Regions from separate parts of the Inediibacterium massiliense genome, predicted to be linked through region 3. Evidence: riboswitches for the same ligand, from Rfam matches in the RefSeq annotation. Region 3 holds a riboswitch; each other region holds the start of a gene.

The links. A riboswitch is a leader RNA that binds a small molecule or an ion and turns the genes downstream of it on or off. The one in region 3 is predicted to bind glycine.
Positions count from the first base shown of each region.
Region 1: another riboswitch for glycine. It lies ahead of gcvT (glycine cleavage system aminomethyltransferase GcvT); the one in region 3 lies ahead of BN2409_RS01070 (alanine/glycine:cation symporter family protein).
Region 2: another riboswitch for glycine. It lies ahead of BN2409_RS10950 (GrdX family protein); the one in region 3 lies ahead of BN2409_RS01070 (alanine/glycine:cation symporter family protein).

Region 1 is NZ_LN876586.1:840,567-845,622, reverse strand. It holds gene gcvPA (aminomethyl-transferring glycine dehydrogenase subunit GcvPA) at 1-878, opposite strand, end outside; gene gcvH (glycine cleavage system protein GcvH) at 911-1,297, opposite strand; gene gcvT (glycine cleavage system aminomethyltransferase GcvT) at 1,311-2,417, opposite strand; glycine riboswitch at 2,555-2,628, opposite strand; glycine riboswitch at 2,632-2,734, opposite strand; gene BN2409_RS07730 (hypothetical protein) at 2,928-3,176, shown strand; gene BN2409_RS07725 (ABC transporter ATP-binding protein) at 3,368-4,021, shown strand; gene BN2409_RS17830 (transposase domain-containing protein) at 4,114-4,278, shown strand; gene BN2409_RS07720 (hypothetical protein) at 4,405-4,611, opposite strand; gene BN2409_RS07715 (hypothetical protein) at 4,663-4,968, opposite strand; gene BN2409_RS17175 (hypothetical protein) at 5,047-5,056, opposite strand, start outside.
Region 2 is NZ_LN876587.1:513,375-518,430, reverse strand. It holds gene grdB (glycine reductase complex selenoprotein B) at 1-623, opposite strand, end outside; gene grdA (glycine/sarcosine/betaine reductase complex selenoprotein A) at 658-1,128, opposite strand; gene BN2409_RS10965 (glycine/sarcosine/betaine reductase component B subunit) at 1,152-2,438, opposite strand; gene trxA (thioredoxin TrxA) at 2,506-2,826, opposite strand; gene trxB (thioredoxin-disulfide reductase) at 2,843-3,787, opposite strand; gene BN2409_RS10950 (GrdX family protein) at 3,817-4,203, opposite strand; glycine riboswitch at 4,356-4,460, opposite strand; gene BN2409_RS10945 (DegV family protein) at 4,593-5,056, opposite strand, start outside.
Region 3 is NZ_LN876583.1:148,936-153,991, reverse strand. It holds gene BN2409_RS01070 (alanine/glycine:cation symporter family protein) at 1-1,285, opposite strand, end outside; glycine riboswitch at 1,427-1,503, opposite strand; glycine riboswitch at 1,507-1,584, opposite strand; gene BN2409_RS01060 (Fur family transcriptional regulator) at 1,699-2,133, opposite strand; gene BN2409_RS01055 (hypothetical protein) at 2,278-2,718, shown strand; gene BN2409_RS01050 (toxic anion resistance protein) at 2,734-3,894, shown strand; gene BN2409_RS01045 (hypothetical protein) at 3,905-4,681, shown strand; gene BN2409_RS01040 (TerD family protein) at 4,683-5,056, shown strand, end outside.

The sequences.
Region 1 (5,056 bases), on a different contig from region 3:
CTTCCTGGCATTTTTCTAACCCATTTAGATTTTGTTGCTAAAAATCCTAAATAAGGTCCTCCATAATTAAGATTATTTCCTAATGCTTGCCCTTCTCCTACAGCAATATCTGCTCCTAATTGTTCTGGAGTTTTTAATATTCCAAGAGAAATTGGATCTACATAAGTAATCAACATTCCCTTATTTTCATGAATAATTTTTTCTACTTCTGTTAAATCCTCTATGATTCCAAAAAAATTAGGATTTTGAATAATAACACCTGAAGTATTTTTATCTACTATCGATTTTAATTTTTCAATATCTGTTACCCCATCGTTCATATCTACTTCTATCACTTCAATTTTTCTAAATCTCATATAAGTATGTAACACCTTTCTTACCTCTGGATGAACTGTTTTAGATACTATGATAGATTTTCTTTTTGTGCTTTCACAAGCCATGATTGAAGCTTCTGCACAAGCCGTTGGTCCATCATACATAGAAGCATTGGATACATCCATCCCTGTAAGATTGCAAATCATAGTCTGATATTCAAATATGACTCTTAAAGTTCCTTGACTAATCTCTGCTTGATAAGGCGTATATGCTGTCAAAAATTCTGATTTCGTAGCAATATGCTTTATAATTGCTGGAATATAGTGATCATAAGCTCCTGCTCCTAAGAAAGAAATCAATTCATTGGTGCTTTTATTTTTATTAGCCAATTCATTCATATGTTTTACAAGCTCTATTTCTGATAAAGATTTTCCTATATTAAGCTCTCTATTCAATCGAAGCTCCTTTGGTATATCTTCAAATAAATCATCTATAGACTTAGCCCCTATAGAATTTAGCATATACCTTTTATCATCCTCTGTATTGGGTATATATCTATGCATACTTTCCCTCCTTACTTTATCTATTGATCCGATTAATGATTTTCTTCTTTACAAAATTCCTCGTATCCTTTAGAATCCATTAACTGATTGATTTCAGATTGATCAGACAATTCTACTATTAATATCCAACTTTCGTAAGGTTTTTCATTCAATAGTTGGGGTTGATCTTCTAACTCTTCATTAATTTCTATAACTTTTCCAGAAATAGGCAAGTATACATCAGAAGCTGCTTTCACAGATTCTACAACTCCAAAAACATCTCCAATCCTAAATTCATCATCTATCTCTGGCATCTCTACATAAACAATTTCACCTAATGCATTCTGTGCATAATCAGTAATACCAATATAAGCTTTTTCTCCTTCTACCTTCACCCATTCATGCTCTTTTGAATAATACAATCCTTCTATAATTTTCATTTTATATTCCTCCTTATTTTTTATAATTTTTTTGATAAAATTTCTTATTAACAACCTTCGCTTTTAATATTTTATTTCTTATCTTTATTTCTATAGGCGTATCTAGCTTTGAATATTCTATGTCCACCATTGCCATTCCAATATTTTTCTTTACTGTAGGAGCTGCATAACCAGTAGTTACAAAACCAATTGTTTTACCCTCAGCCATTACCTCATATCCATTTCTTGGAATTCCTTTATCTATCATTTCAAACCCCACAATTTTTCTTTTGAGTCCTTCAGATTTTTGCTTTTTTAATCCTTCTTTTCCAATAAAATTTGGTTTATCCAGTTTCACAAAAAAGCCTAATCCCGCTTCTAATGGAGTAATATCTTTTGAAAGTTCGTTTCCATAAAGGGGTAGTGCTACCTCAAATCTTAAAGTATCGCGCGCTCCAAGTCCCGCTGGCTTTAATCCATATTCTTTTCCTGCTTCCATTAATTTTTCCCATAACATCTTTACGTCCTCATTAGATAAATAAATTTCAAAGCCATCTTCTCCTGTATATCCAGTTCTTGATATTAAGCAATTTGCAGATACAACAGATACATTTCTTTTACAATAGAAAAATTTGATTTCTGAAAGGTCTGTATCCGTTAACTTTTGTAATATTTTTTGTGCATTAGGTCCTTGGATGGCGATTTCAGATACATCTTCTGATATATTTTCAATTTTCACATCATAATCTGTACTATTTTCTTTCATCCACTGAAAATCTTTTTGTATATTACTTGCATTCACCACGAGATAAAAATGATTTTTATCAAACTTATACACTAAAAAGTCATCTACAATACCCCCATGAGGATAACACATAAAAGTATATACAACCTGATGATCCTTAAGTACCGAAATATCATTAGTAATCAAATTTTGCACAAAATCAGAAGCTTCCTTTCCTGTGATTTCTATCTCTCCCATATGAGATACATCAAAAATTCCTGCAAAATTTCTAACTGCTTCATGCTCTACTTTGATCCCTTCATATTGCACTGGAAGTGCCCATCCTGCAAAATCAATAATTTTACCTCCATATTTTCTATGGCACTCAAATAAAGGTGTTTCTTTTAATTGATCCATTAGTCCTCCCCCTTTAATTTTTGTTTTAAATAAAAAATTCGCATATTTCTCTTAGAATTGCTCATGTATATAACTTCTTAAAGAGCAAAAAAATAGAGGAATATAATGGCATACTAAATAAACATGCCATTATATTCCTCTGTTTCATAGCCTGAGAGCTTTAAATAACTTATTCTTCTCCTTCGGCGTCCATCTATAGGACTCTTCAGAGTTCCATCAAATAGCGATCCTTTTGCCTGAAAGTTTCTATAAAAACATGGCTGTTTTTACATTGCTTCTTCGGCTATCTTAGTAAAGATATCTCTCGCTATTCTCATCTAGTCTTATATTTTATTTGTATATCTTCCATAATTTATTACAATATTATCATAATATAATTTTCTAAAAATTTCAATAGTATATATTTTTCGATCAAATAAGTTTTTTCCTCTATTTTTTTAGTGACTAAAAACCTTTCTGATGGTAAAATATAAATAATTATAAGCACCTTGTATTGAAAGGATGATTCATATGGAAAAAATGCTACAACAAATACTAAATGAACTTAAATCAATTAAAACTGATGTGAACGATCTTAAAGTAGGTCAAGAACGTATCGAAAAAAAATTAGATGTTGTTCATGATCAAACTGCAAATCTTACTGAATTTCGTACAGAAATAAATATAAAACTTGATAATATTGATAATAAAATTAATGCTGTAGAAGCAGTAACAAAAGAAAATCTTTATGATATTGCTAAATTAAAACTTATTAAATAACTGGACTTTGTTCAGTTTATTTTTTTAAAAGCTACTGTATAAAAGTAGCTTTTATTTAAAATTACAAAATTAATATACTAGATGGGTACATTTTCTCTTTATATTCAATTCCTCTCCTATAAAGTAACAAATAGATTCATATTGAATACTATAGAATATACGGATTTTACGGCTTAGGGAGGAATCTGTCTATGGAAAAAATTGTGGAGGTTAAAAATGTATCTATGCATTATCATACATTAGAACGTGAAACTCATGCTCTTAGAAACTTATCTTTTTGTGTATATAAAGGTGAAATGGTAGCCATTGTAGGACCTAGTGGTTGTGGAAAATCAACTATACTTTCTATCATATCAGGACTTTTAAAACCTTCTTCTGGAGAAGTAAGAGTAAATGCAAAAACAGTAAATGGTTCCAATAAAGAAATAGGATATATGTTTCAAAAAGATCATTTATTTGAATGGAGAAATATTTTGAATAATGTACTCATTGGTCTTGAAATTCAAAATAAATTGAATGAAAAAACAAAAGCTAGAACTCAAAAGCTATTAGATGTGTATGGATTAGGAGATTTTAAAGATCACTACCCAAGCCAGCTATCAGGAGGAATGAGACAAAGAGTAGCACTCATTAGAACATTAGCAATCGAACCTGAACTATTACTTTTAGATGAACCTTTTTCTGCTCTCGACTATCAAACTCGACTTGCCGTATCAGATGATATAGGAAAAATTCTAAAAAAAGAAAAGAAAACTGCCATTATGGTAACGCATGACATAGCAGAAGCTATGTCTCCCAAAAGACAGACAAATTTGTGGCATAAAAAAAAATCCAAGGACATATGATGGTAGGTTATAATTGGGTTTTTCTATTGGGATAGTTCAATAAATACTTATTTTCACCGAAAGGTACAACCGCTAGTGGCGTTTGATATAGCATCATTGAAACAGCTACAGAAAATAGGCTCAAGCCATTCAAATATCTAACCTATATTTTTGAAAAATTTCCAAACATCGATACCAAAAACACCGTTGAGTTAGACGCTTTGTTACTATGGTCATATTTAATATCTAATAAAATCAGATTAAAAACAAAAGACTAAAAAACAACACCACTCTAGCAAGTTGCCACTATGCTATTGTGGTGTTATTAGTTTAATTGTTTTTATGATAAATTTCTATGTATAATGGGATTGACGCTTACGTTCCTTGGCACTCTGTTTTTATTATCATGCATTCTCTGCATCATATGATTGGCTTCCTATAGTTGCAATATATTGCATTTCTTTTTTACAAACAGGACATTCTCTGTTAATAGGAAACTTCATATATGTTGGTGCTCCCAATAGTCTACAAATATATTTCTCACCAAGTGCATCAAGAATACTATAGTATAAGTCACTATCAATAGGGATATCTTCAGCATCCATTTCCACTAGCTTAACCTTAACTTCTGGTAAAGGTACGAGAATTTTGTTTTCTTCATCTTATATCCATTTTGTAGTATCTCTTGTGCTTAAAATTTTAACTTCTTTATTTTTAGCATCAATTTTAAATATTTGTTGTTCCCAAGCTGTTGAACAATTTAAACACGATATTAATGGTAATTCATTTAAATCATCTATTTTTATATCTTTTAATTTAGGATCATTTAAATCAAAGGTAAATATTGGATGATATAATTCATGACAATTCTCACATTTAGGAATTTTCCACGTTCTATCGCCGAATCTATGCTTATAGATTAATTCTCCTTGAACTACCTTAAATCCTTTTAATCCTTTCCAATGCACACCATACCATATAAATAGCTTGCAGATTTGTTAGGATCTCCTGTATAAGGTCCTAAAATAGCCATTGTTTATCACCTCTTACTTACTG
Region 2 (5,056 bases), on a different contig from region 3:
TATTCTGTGACAAATTCTTCTCCTTTGAGTTTTTGAATCAACATATCTACTGCACGTTTCGATCCTCTTTCTTCTCTAAAAAGATTTTTTCTTACACCTCTAGAAATATATCCCTCTTCACTAGGTGAACCAATTTCTTCGTTCTTTCCTAACTTTAAAGCAAGCTTTGCTAAAACTGGAATAGCTTTTCTCATAGTAGCAGCTGAATTTCCTGTTTTTATGATATAAACATCTTTTTTAAATAAATCTACTCCTGGATTTTCAGGATACATAGCCGTTACAACAGGAATACCTAATTTCTCTTGTACAGCTTTACTAATTGTTCCACAAGCCACTCCATATCTTCCTGCATTAAAAGCAGGTCCTGCAATAAATAAATCTGGGTTGTATTTTTTTACCATATCTAAAACAACAGTTTTGGCTTCTTCTAGGTTTTCATTAAAATAAGAGTCTCCACAAATAACTGTAGCCACAATTTCTGCTTCTTCTTTAAATGCAGCCTTTAAAGCCATCCCTGGTCCTACTATCCCTTCTCTTAACTCAGGTTTTAGATCTGCTTTTTCTTCTCCACCAATTCCTGCAAAGAATTGATTTATATAATGAACAACTCGAATTTTGCTCATGTTTCCCCCCCTCTCAGCTTTTTAACGGGAATGATTAATATTTACAAAATTGTTCTCTAATAGATGTCATTTCAGAAATGATCTCTTCTACATCTAAAACCATCTCCATCATTCCTATTTGTTCTTCATATACATCTTCATCTACTGCTTCTTTAAACTCTGGCTCTACTGCATGATATACTCTGAGTCCTAACTGGACTCCTGCCAATGAACCTGCAAAAGTAGGGTCTCCATTTGTAACAGTTTCAGCAGCTAATCCTGCTGCTTCTGCTTCTGCTGCACCTAAAAGTACGATGATATTTTCAGCACCATACTTTTCAGTCATATTTTTTACCCTATTTTGATTTTCTAGGTCCATTGCCCCTGCAGCCGTTCAGACAAAACATTCAGTAGAAGAAAATACCACTTCTGCTTCTGTTGCCTTTAGACATTCTTCAATAGCAGGTCCTGGTATCCCATCTCTGTCACCGATGATAATAACTTTTTTACCATCAAACATGCTCATATTTACCATCCTTTCTTTTTTTATTAAAACTCTGTAGTAGATAACTTGTTAAATCCTAATTCATTTGTAGCGCCTGTAATCACTTGAAGCTCTACTTCAATACTTCCATTTTCTCTTAAACTTCCATCAAAGCCTCCAGCTATTTTATCTACATAATCTAACATTCCAATGACTTTTTTCATAGGAGGGAGTACAATGATTTCATTCGCATTTCCACCTGTTACAACTGCATTAGCCAAAGGATCTGCATCTGCTAAAGATTGAGATGCACCATCTCTTCCTGCATATTCATCTGTAACAATAACAGTTTTTACTCCTTGAGATTCTATTTTTTTACAATTCATAATTAAATCTGTATCTGGATTGCCAAAACCTTCTTGAGATACAATCACTCCATCTAATCCAAGATATCTACAAAGTTTTGCAGTCCAATTAGAAGATCTCTCTTTATCCGCAAGATATACATTTTCATTTGTAATAATTACACCTACAAAGTTGATATCTTTTCCATGCCTTTCATATAAATCATGGATAATAGGGTTATTTTGATGGTGATAAGAGGTATTTTTGTCACAAGCTGATACACAATTACCACTAAGAATAGCTCCATCCATTATTTCTGTTGGATAAAGAATAGTCGGAACAATTTTTTTAGCATCTACCCCGTATACATACGTATCATGCAAAAGTCCTTGTGTTTGAAGCATATATACATATCCCACTTTAGGTAGATTAGGATATTCCTTGATACTTTCTAATAATGGTTTTGTTTCATAAATTTCTATTTCATTAGGTTCTACTTCTTTTCCTGCCTTTCCTATTAATGAAGCTACTTTTAATCCTGCCATTCTTACAGCAGCTTCATATTCATGTTGTTTGAGTTCATCGATAGGTTCAATCACTAAACAAATATTGTTAAGCTTTGAAAACGGAGTATACTCTGCACCAGGGCCACTCATATCAATAATACCTTCCTGAAAACCTACAATCTTACCGCAGGTAACTACTGCAGCTCCCTTTAATACATGTGTGCGGCCACCACCTACTGTAGTCACTTTACTTACAATACCAGGAAATATCCCTCCTTCTCCTGAAACCTTCACTCTAGGTTCAATAACATCTTTTACAGGAGTAATCCTAGTTTCTTCCCCTGGTTTTGCCAGCTCTACCTCTACATGTTTGATGTGATCATCTTCCATCACAAGACTAATGACCTCATCCTTATTCACATATAGGGTCTCATTTTCCACTTTGGTAGTACTTCCAAACTGGACATCTGAAATATTAATTTTTCCTAACTCTAGGCGCACATCATTCACCTCCCTTTATATTTTAACCTGCAATAGGGGAAGTAATTCCCCTATTACAAGTTATTGTCTAATCTACATATTTTTGAAGCATAGAAAGAATATTTGCTTTTGTTGCATCTTCTTTGGTTACTTCATCTACCTTTTCTCCATTTTTATATAAAGCAATAGTAGGAAGTCCTAGTACCTTTTGAGATATAGCCAATCTTCTAGCTTTTGTAGTATTCAACTTTGTAAATTTTACTTTTTCCTCGTATTCCTTAGCAAGCTCCTCAACATCAGGCATTAATGCTTTACAAGGTTCACATCCATCACTCCAATAATCTACTAAAACATAGCCCTTAGCTTCTAATACCTCCCCTTGAAAAGTTTCTTTGTCTACAGATAACATAATCCCGCCTCCCTTATTATTCAAAATGACTTTCTATGTATTTCTCTGCATTTACAGCTGCTAGTGCTCCATCAGCTGTTGCAGTGACTACCTGTCTTAATGATTTTTCTCTAATATCCCCTGCTGCAAAGACACCTGCTATATTTGTCTTCATTTCTACATCTGTAATAATATAGCCTGCCTCATTCATTTGTATCTTATCCTTATATACTTCACTTAATGGTTGATATCCTACAAAAGGAAATATTCCAAAAGTACCATCTTCTTCATTGGCATGATATTGTGTTACTTCCCCAGTTTTTTTGTTTTTAAACACTACAGATTCTACAATTCCATCTCCTTTGATTTCCTCAATACCTGTATCCCACATAAATTCAATTTTAGAATTTTTAAATGCTTTTTCTTGAATAGATTTTGCAGCCCTTAACTCATCTCTTCTATGTACAATCGTTACTTTTCGTGCAAATTTAGTAAGATAAAGAGCTTCCTCCACAGCAGAATCTCCTCCTCCTACTACAAATACTTCAAGATCTGTAAAAAAGTCAGCATCACAAGTTGCACAATAAGATACGCCTTTTCCAGTTAATTCTTTTTCTCCAGGGCATCCAATCAATTTAGGCTTTGCTCCACTAGCTATAATGACAGCTTTAGCATGATATTCTCCTAGTTCTCCTTTAATTACTTTAATCTTTTGTGTAAAATCTACATCTATTACTGTATCCTTTTTTCTCTCTACTCCAAATTCTTCTGCTTGTTCAACCATTCTAGCAACCAAACTAGGTCCTGTAGCATCTTTTATAGACCCTGGGTAATTAGCCACCTCATTGGTGGTAACAATTTGCCCACCTACTCTTTCTTTTTCTAGTATTAATGTTTTCATTTTTGCTCTTGCTGCATAAAGCCCAGCTGAAAGGCCAGCAGGCCCTGCTCCAATAATTATTACATCGTATAAGTTTTCCATTTTATTACCTCCTTCATATTGAAATTTTACTAAAATTGCTTCATACTTTCAATTGCACTTTGAATCAAACAATAATCGATCAGTTGAAAGTCCTTTAAAATTTTTTTTGTCCAACAAGGAGTTTTTTTTGTCCTTAAAAATTTTTGAACCGTTTGAATACTTTCTTCTATTATTTTTATAGAATCTATATCTACTTCTCCCTTCTCTTTGGTTATTGCAATAGATTTGTAAGGTGTTTCATTAGGTTTTACACTTCCAGATAAAGGATGTGTCAAAAGTTTATATCCTTTATGAATCTTATCTCTCGCCAATAAAAGTACTGAAAGATAAGGGACATCCTCTAAATAGATTATATCCGTTTTTCCTTGATTTCCTTCAAAAACTTTAGGATTATTTGTGATAATGGTTTCTTTCATCTTTTCACCTCATTTTAGGAAAAGGTTTCTTCATTTATACAAAAAAGACACATGACAAATATAGAATTGCCATATGTCTCTGTCTTTAACTTAACAGTCTCTCCTTAATTGAAATCATACTCCTTTGATGCTTTATAAGCTTTCCAGAGTTCCGTCCAAATACGGTCCTTTAGCCTGAGAATTTCACAAAAAGATAGGCAATATCTTTCGCTTGTCCCTTCGGCGATCCTTTATGGATTCTCTCCCGCATTTTTCACCCAGAATTAAGAATTTTTATTTAATTTTTTTTATTATTAATTATCTTTATAATCATTATATTATAAAATCATTACTATTGACAATATGTTTTTAACATTTTTTTCATATTATTACTTTTATATGATTTTGATTTATTCATTTTTTATATATAAAATAGCTAATAAACCTGGTCCTGTATAAGTTCCTATGGTACATCCTATTTCCATTTCTATCATATTTTTAGGCTCAAATACTTTTATGATTTCTTCCTTTAATTTTTTAAAATTTTCTTTATTTCCTCCATGAGCTACACAAATATAATCAGATCCCTTCTTAAGACCTCTTTCTTGTGCAAGCTCTATCATTCTTGGAATAATTTTTTTGCTTCCTCTTACTTTATCAAAAGGTTCTACTTTTCCATCTTCTATAGTTAATATAGGCTTTACATTTAAAATTTTTCCTATAGTAGCCTTTGTAGGACTCAGCCTTCCTCCTTTTTGTAAATAATCTAATGTATCTACAGAAAAGATATGATCTACCTTCTCTTTCATTTCTTCTACCCTGTTAACAATTTCTTCTTTTGATTTTCCTTCCTTGGCCATTTTAGCCGCTTCTA
Region 3 (5,056 bases):
CAATCAAACCAATTAAGTTTGGAATAGCCATCAAACCATTTACAATATCTGCTAAGATCCAAATCATATCTAATTTTAAGAAAGCTCCACTAGCTACAAGAAGAATATATATAATTTTAAAAGGTTTGATTCCTTTTATTCCAAATAAATATTCAGTACATCTTTCGCCATAATAATTCCAACCTAATATAGTAGTAAAAGCAAAGAACATAAGTCCTATTGTAACAATATATTGACCAAGTCCTGGAAGAGCTTCACTAAATGCCAAATTGGTCATGGCAGCTCCTTCAACATCAGAACACCAAGCACCTGTTAAAACAAGAACCAAACCTGTCATAGTACATACTACAATGGTATCAAAGAATGTTCCTGTCATAGATATAAGACCTTGACGAACACAAGACTTTGTTTTTGCAGCTGCAGATGCAATAGGTGCACTTCCAAGACCAGATTCATTAGAAAATACCCCTCTGGCTACTCCATTACGAAGAGCAAACATTACAGTAGCTCCTAAAAATCCTCCTGTTGCTGCAGTAGGAGTAAATGCGCTTTTTAAAACGAGTCCTATAGTTTGAGGAACTAAATCAATATTTAAAATAAGAATAATTAAAGAACCAATAATATAAAATACAGCCATAAATGGAACGATTAATTCTGATACTTTTGCAATACTTTTGATTCCTCCTAAAGTAACCAAAGCTACTAGAAGAGTAAGAATCACAGATGAAACAATAATTGGCATATTTAAAGTGAGTTTTGCAGCATTTGTAATGGCATTTACTTGTGGAAAGGTACCGATTCCAAAGAATGCTACTCCAATTCCAAATAATGCAAACATTTTAGCTAATAATTTATTTCCAAGACCTCTTTCAATATAGTACATAGGTCCACCAGACATTTGACCGTTTTTATCTACAACTCTGTATTTTACAGCTAAAAGTCCTTCTGCATACTTTGTTGCCATACCAAAGAAAGCCGCAATCCACATCCAAAATAATGAACCAGGACCACCTGCTTTAATAGCAGTTGCTACACCTACAATATTACCTGTACCAATAGTTGCGGCAAGTGCTGTACACAAAGCAGCAAAGCTAGATACATCACCTTCACCAGTATGATCATCATCTTTTGAAAATAAATATTTTAGAGCAAGGGGTAATTTAAAGACTTGTAACAGTCCTAAACGAATAGTTAGATAAATACCAGTTCCTACTAAAAGAATGAGTAGGGGAGGTCCCCATACAAATGCATCGATTTGATTTAAAAGATAAGTTAATTTTTCCATTATTTTTCCTCCTTTTGTTTTAAACTTAAAAACGATAAAGGAAGACTTTTACTATAATTTATACAAAAATGCATAAATTATAAATAAAAGCCAAATCCTATGTGATTTGGCCTCTAGAACATGATGATATAAATCATGATACTCTGTCCTTTTACCTGAGAGATTCACCATATAACTATGGCTTGCTCCTTCGGTGCTCATACTGAGTCTCTCCAGAGGCTCGTCCGATAACGGTCCTTTTACCTGAAAGCTTAACCCCTTCGGTGGATGCATTCGCATCTCTCTCCCATTATCATCATCCGAAAATATTAAGTTAATAAAGTTAAATAGTCATGACTGCTTGATAAAATGATAGCACTTCATATAAAAAATAGCAATAGCTTGTTTAAAGTTTAAATATTCAGAAAATAGACTTATTCCTTATTTTTTTTTGTGCAATTAGAGCAGTATCCATAAAGTTCAAATTTATGTTCTGTCAATGTAAAATCTTTATCTTCTAGAGATTCAATGATTTGTTTGAGTGGACAAAAATGAATAGGTTGAGTTTTTCCGCAACTTTTACAAATGACATGGTGGTGATGATCATCATGTAAAATAAGTTCATATTGAGAAGGCTTGTTTTCTATATTGATTTTGTGAATCATATTTATTTTTTCAAGAATTTCTAAGTTTCTATAAACAGTAGAAAAATTGATTTGAGGAAGATCTTTTTTGACTTTTATATAAATTTCTTCTGCTGTTAGAAATTGTTGTTCATGTTGGATTAAAATTTCTAATATTGCTTTTCTTTGGTAAGTTAGTTTATATCCCTTCTCTTTTAATTTTTTTTCTATTTCATTGCTGATCAATGGTCTCACTCCCAAATATCATATTAGTTCTATTGTATAATATATAGAAAGATCCTTCAATAAATAAGATGAATAGACCTTTGCCAGTTTTGCAGGATTTGATATAATATAGTAGAAAATTCTTTCAATTTCAAAAAGGATGTGGTGAAAATATTTCATCTATTCAAAAGAAAAAACCAAGACAATCATATAAAAAATAATAATGATAACCATAATAGCATAGATGAGGCAAAAGAAGCATTAGAGAATATAGAAAATATTTTATATCAAGAAAAAGATAAACAAATTTTTGTAAGTTTGTATTCTTTTGTATCATACTATACGTTTGTTATAGAATTTTATAAAGAAAATGAAGAAGAAATCATGTCTGTACAAGAGCTTTTATTTTTTAAATACATTCCTATGATTACTGAGATTGTAACAGCTTATGAGGAAGATAAAACATTAAAAAAAGAACTGATTCATACGATTGAAAAGATGAATCAAAAACTTTATGAAACTATCAATAATATAAAAGAACAAAAAAAAATAAATTTAAAGATCGATTTAAAGACCATACGAGATTTGATTCAATCAGACTTTTAAATGGAGGAGATTAAAATGAGCTTTGAGGATCTATTGAATGAAGCAGAACAAAAGAACGTGACAGAAATTCAAAGACAAGAAAATAAAGAATTAGCTTTAGAAAAAAAACGAGATAGTTCTATGGATTTGAATAAATTTAATGAAGTGGAATTAGAAAGAGTAAAGGATTTAAAAAGAGAAATAACAATGGAAGAGACAAACAGTATAGGAAACTTTGGAATGGAAATACAAGGAAACATTGCAAAGTTTGCAGATGGTATATTAGAAGGGGTGAAAACAAAAGATACAGGACATATTGGAAGTGATCTTACATCTCTGTTAACTACTATTAAGCAAATCGATATAGAAAAGTTTCAAGAAAAAAAATCTATTATGAGTAATATTCCTTTTTTCGGAAAACTTAGAAATAGTATAGAAAAAGCCAAAATTCAGGTGGAAAATGTGACCCAAACAGTAGATAAAATTGTAATATCTTTAGATACAGCAAGGAAAGAACTCATAAGAGATGTAAATGTATTAGATATTTTATATGAAAAAAATATGGAATATCTTCATCAATTGGAATTATACATTGCAGCAGGAGAATTAAAGTATAAAGAATTAAAGGACAATACTTTAGTAAATTTAAAAGAACAGGCCCAAAAGACTCAAGATATGTTAGATATACAAAGATACAATGACTTTGTACAACTACTGAGTGAAGTAGAAAAAAGAATTCACGATTTAAAATTGAGTAGAGAAATTTCTATTCAAACTCTTCCACAAATTAGACTTATGCAAAGCAATGACAAAATACTAGCAAGTAAAATTCAAGCAAGTATTCTAACAACCATTCCTATTTGGAAAAACCAAATTGCTCTGGCTATTTCATTAAATAAGCAAAAATCAGCTTTAGAAATTCAAAAGAAGGTTTCAGATACGACTGAAAATATGTTAAAGCAAAATGCAGAGCTTTTAAAAGTAAATACCATAGAAATTGCAAAAGAAAGTGAAAGAGGAGTGATCAGTATAGAGACATTAAAAGAAACCCATCAAAAGCTACTTGAAACTATTGAAGGGTCTATGAAAATTTATGAAGAAGGAAAGATGAAGAGAGCAAATATAGAAAAAGAATTAACAGAGCTTGAAAATATACAGAAACAAAAGCTTTTAGAGTATAAAAGTCAATATAAATAAGGGGATTAAAATGAATAAACAAGAATGTATAGAGTGGATCAAATCTTATTTTGAGATAGAAAGCTTAATCAGCAGTTTAAAAAATCCTGATTTTCATATGAAAAGTCATATTTTCTATTTTAGGGATATATTCCATTCTATTGATGAACTGAAAATTTTAAGAATCTACTCTAAAAATAAAAAAGACAATATTGTATTAGAGGTGCATCATATTTCAGACCATTTGGAAGGATTGTTTAATGGGTATTTTAGGGTGGAGCCTATTACAGATTCTGCAAAGAAAATTTTTAAAAATATGAGTAGAGTTTGTACAGATTTGGAATATTTTTTCTACCATGCCTATCATCATAGCGAAATATTGAAAAAATATATTGTTTCGGGAGATATAGAGTATATTATAGAAGAAGATCATGACGAGAAACATTTTGAAATGGTAAGGAAAAATACTTATTTAGAATTATCACAATATGAACAAAAACAAATGAATCAAATGATTCTTAGTAGAGAGAAATTAAAGAAATATATCACTCATTTTATACATTGGAATAAAAAATGTTCAGAAGAAGTAAAAATATTTTTAGTAAATTTATGGACAACTTTTTATAAAGATTGTATTTGTCCTATAAATAATGTAAATTCATTAGAATATTCTATAAAAGTAGATACGGAGACTATACTTTTTCAAAAAAATAAAGAGCTTTCTGTATATGAGCTTTTAGAATATGCACATACACATCAATTTATTGTTTTTTTATATTTACAATTTGATTTTGAAGGTGGAGATTAAAATGATTCAAAATCTTATTAAAGGGCAGAAAGCAGAATTAGGAAAAATAAGAGAACCTTTTGATGTTTTTATAAAAATGGACCATGAAATTTCTACATCTATAGATTTAATGATTTGGATGATGGATGAAAAAAATCAAGTGAATAAAAATAATATTATTTTTTACAATCAACCCTATAGTATTTGTAAGAGCATATTTTATGATGAAGACGAAAGAAAATTTAAAATGCACATGGATCAAATAGATGAAAAAATAAAAAAAATGGTTTGTGGAGTTACTATATATGAAGATGTGAGGGAAAATAGAGAATTAGAATTTTCTTTAGAGATTCAAAAAAATGAAAGAAGTTTTCATATACATCAAAGCATAAATAC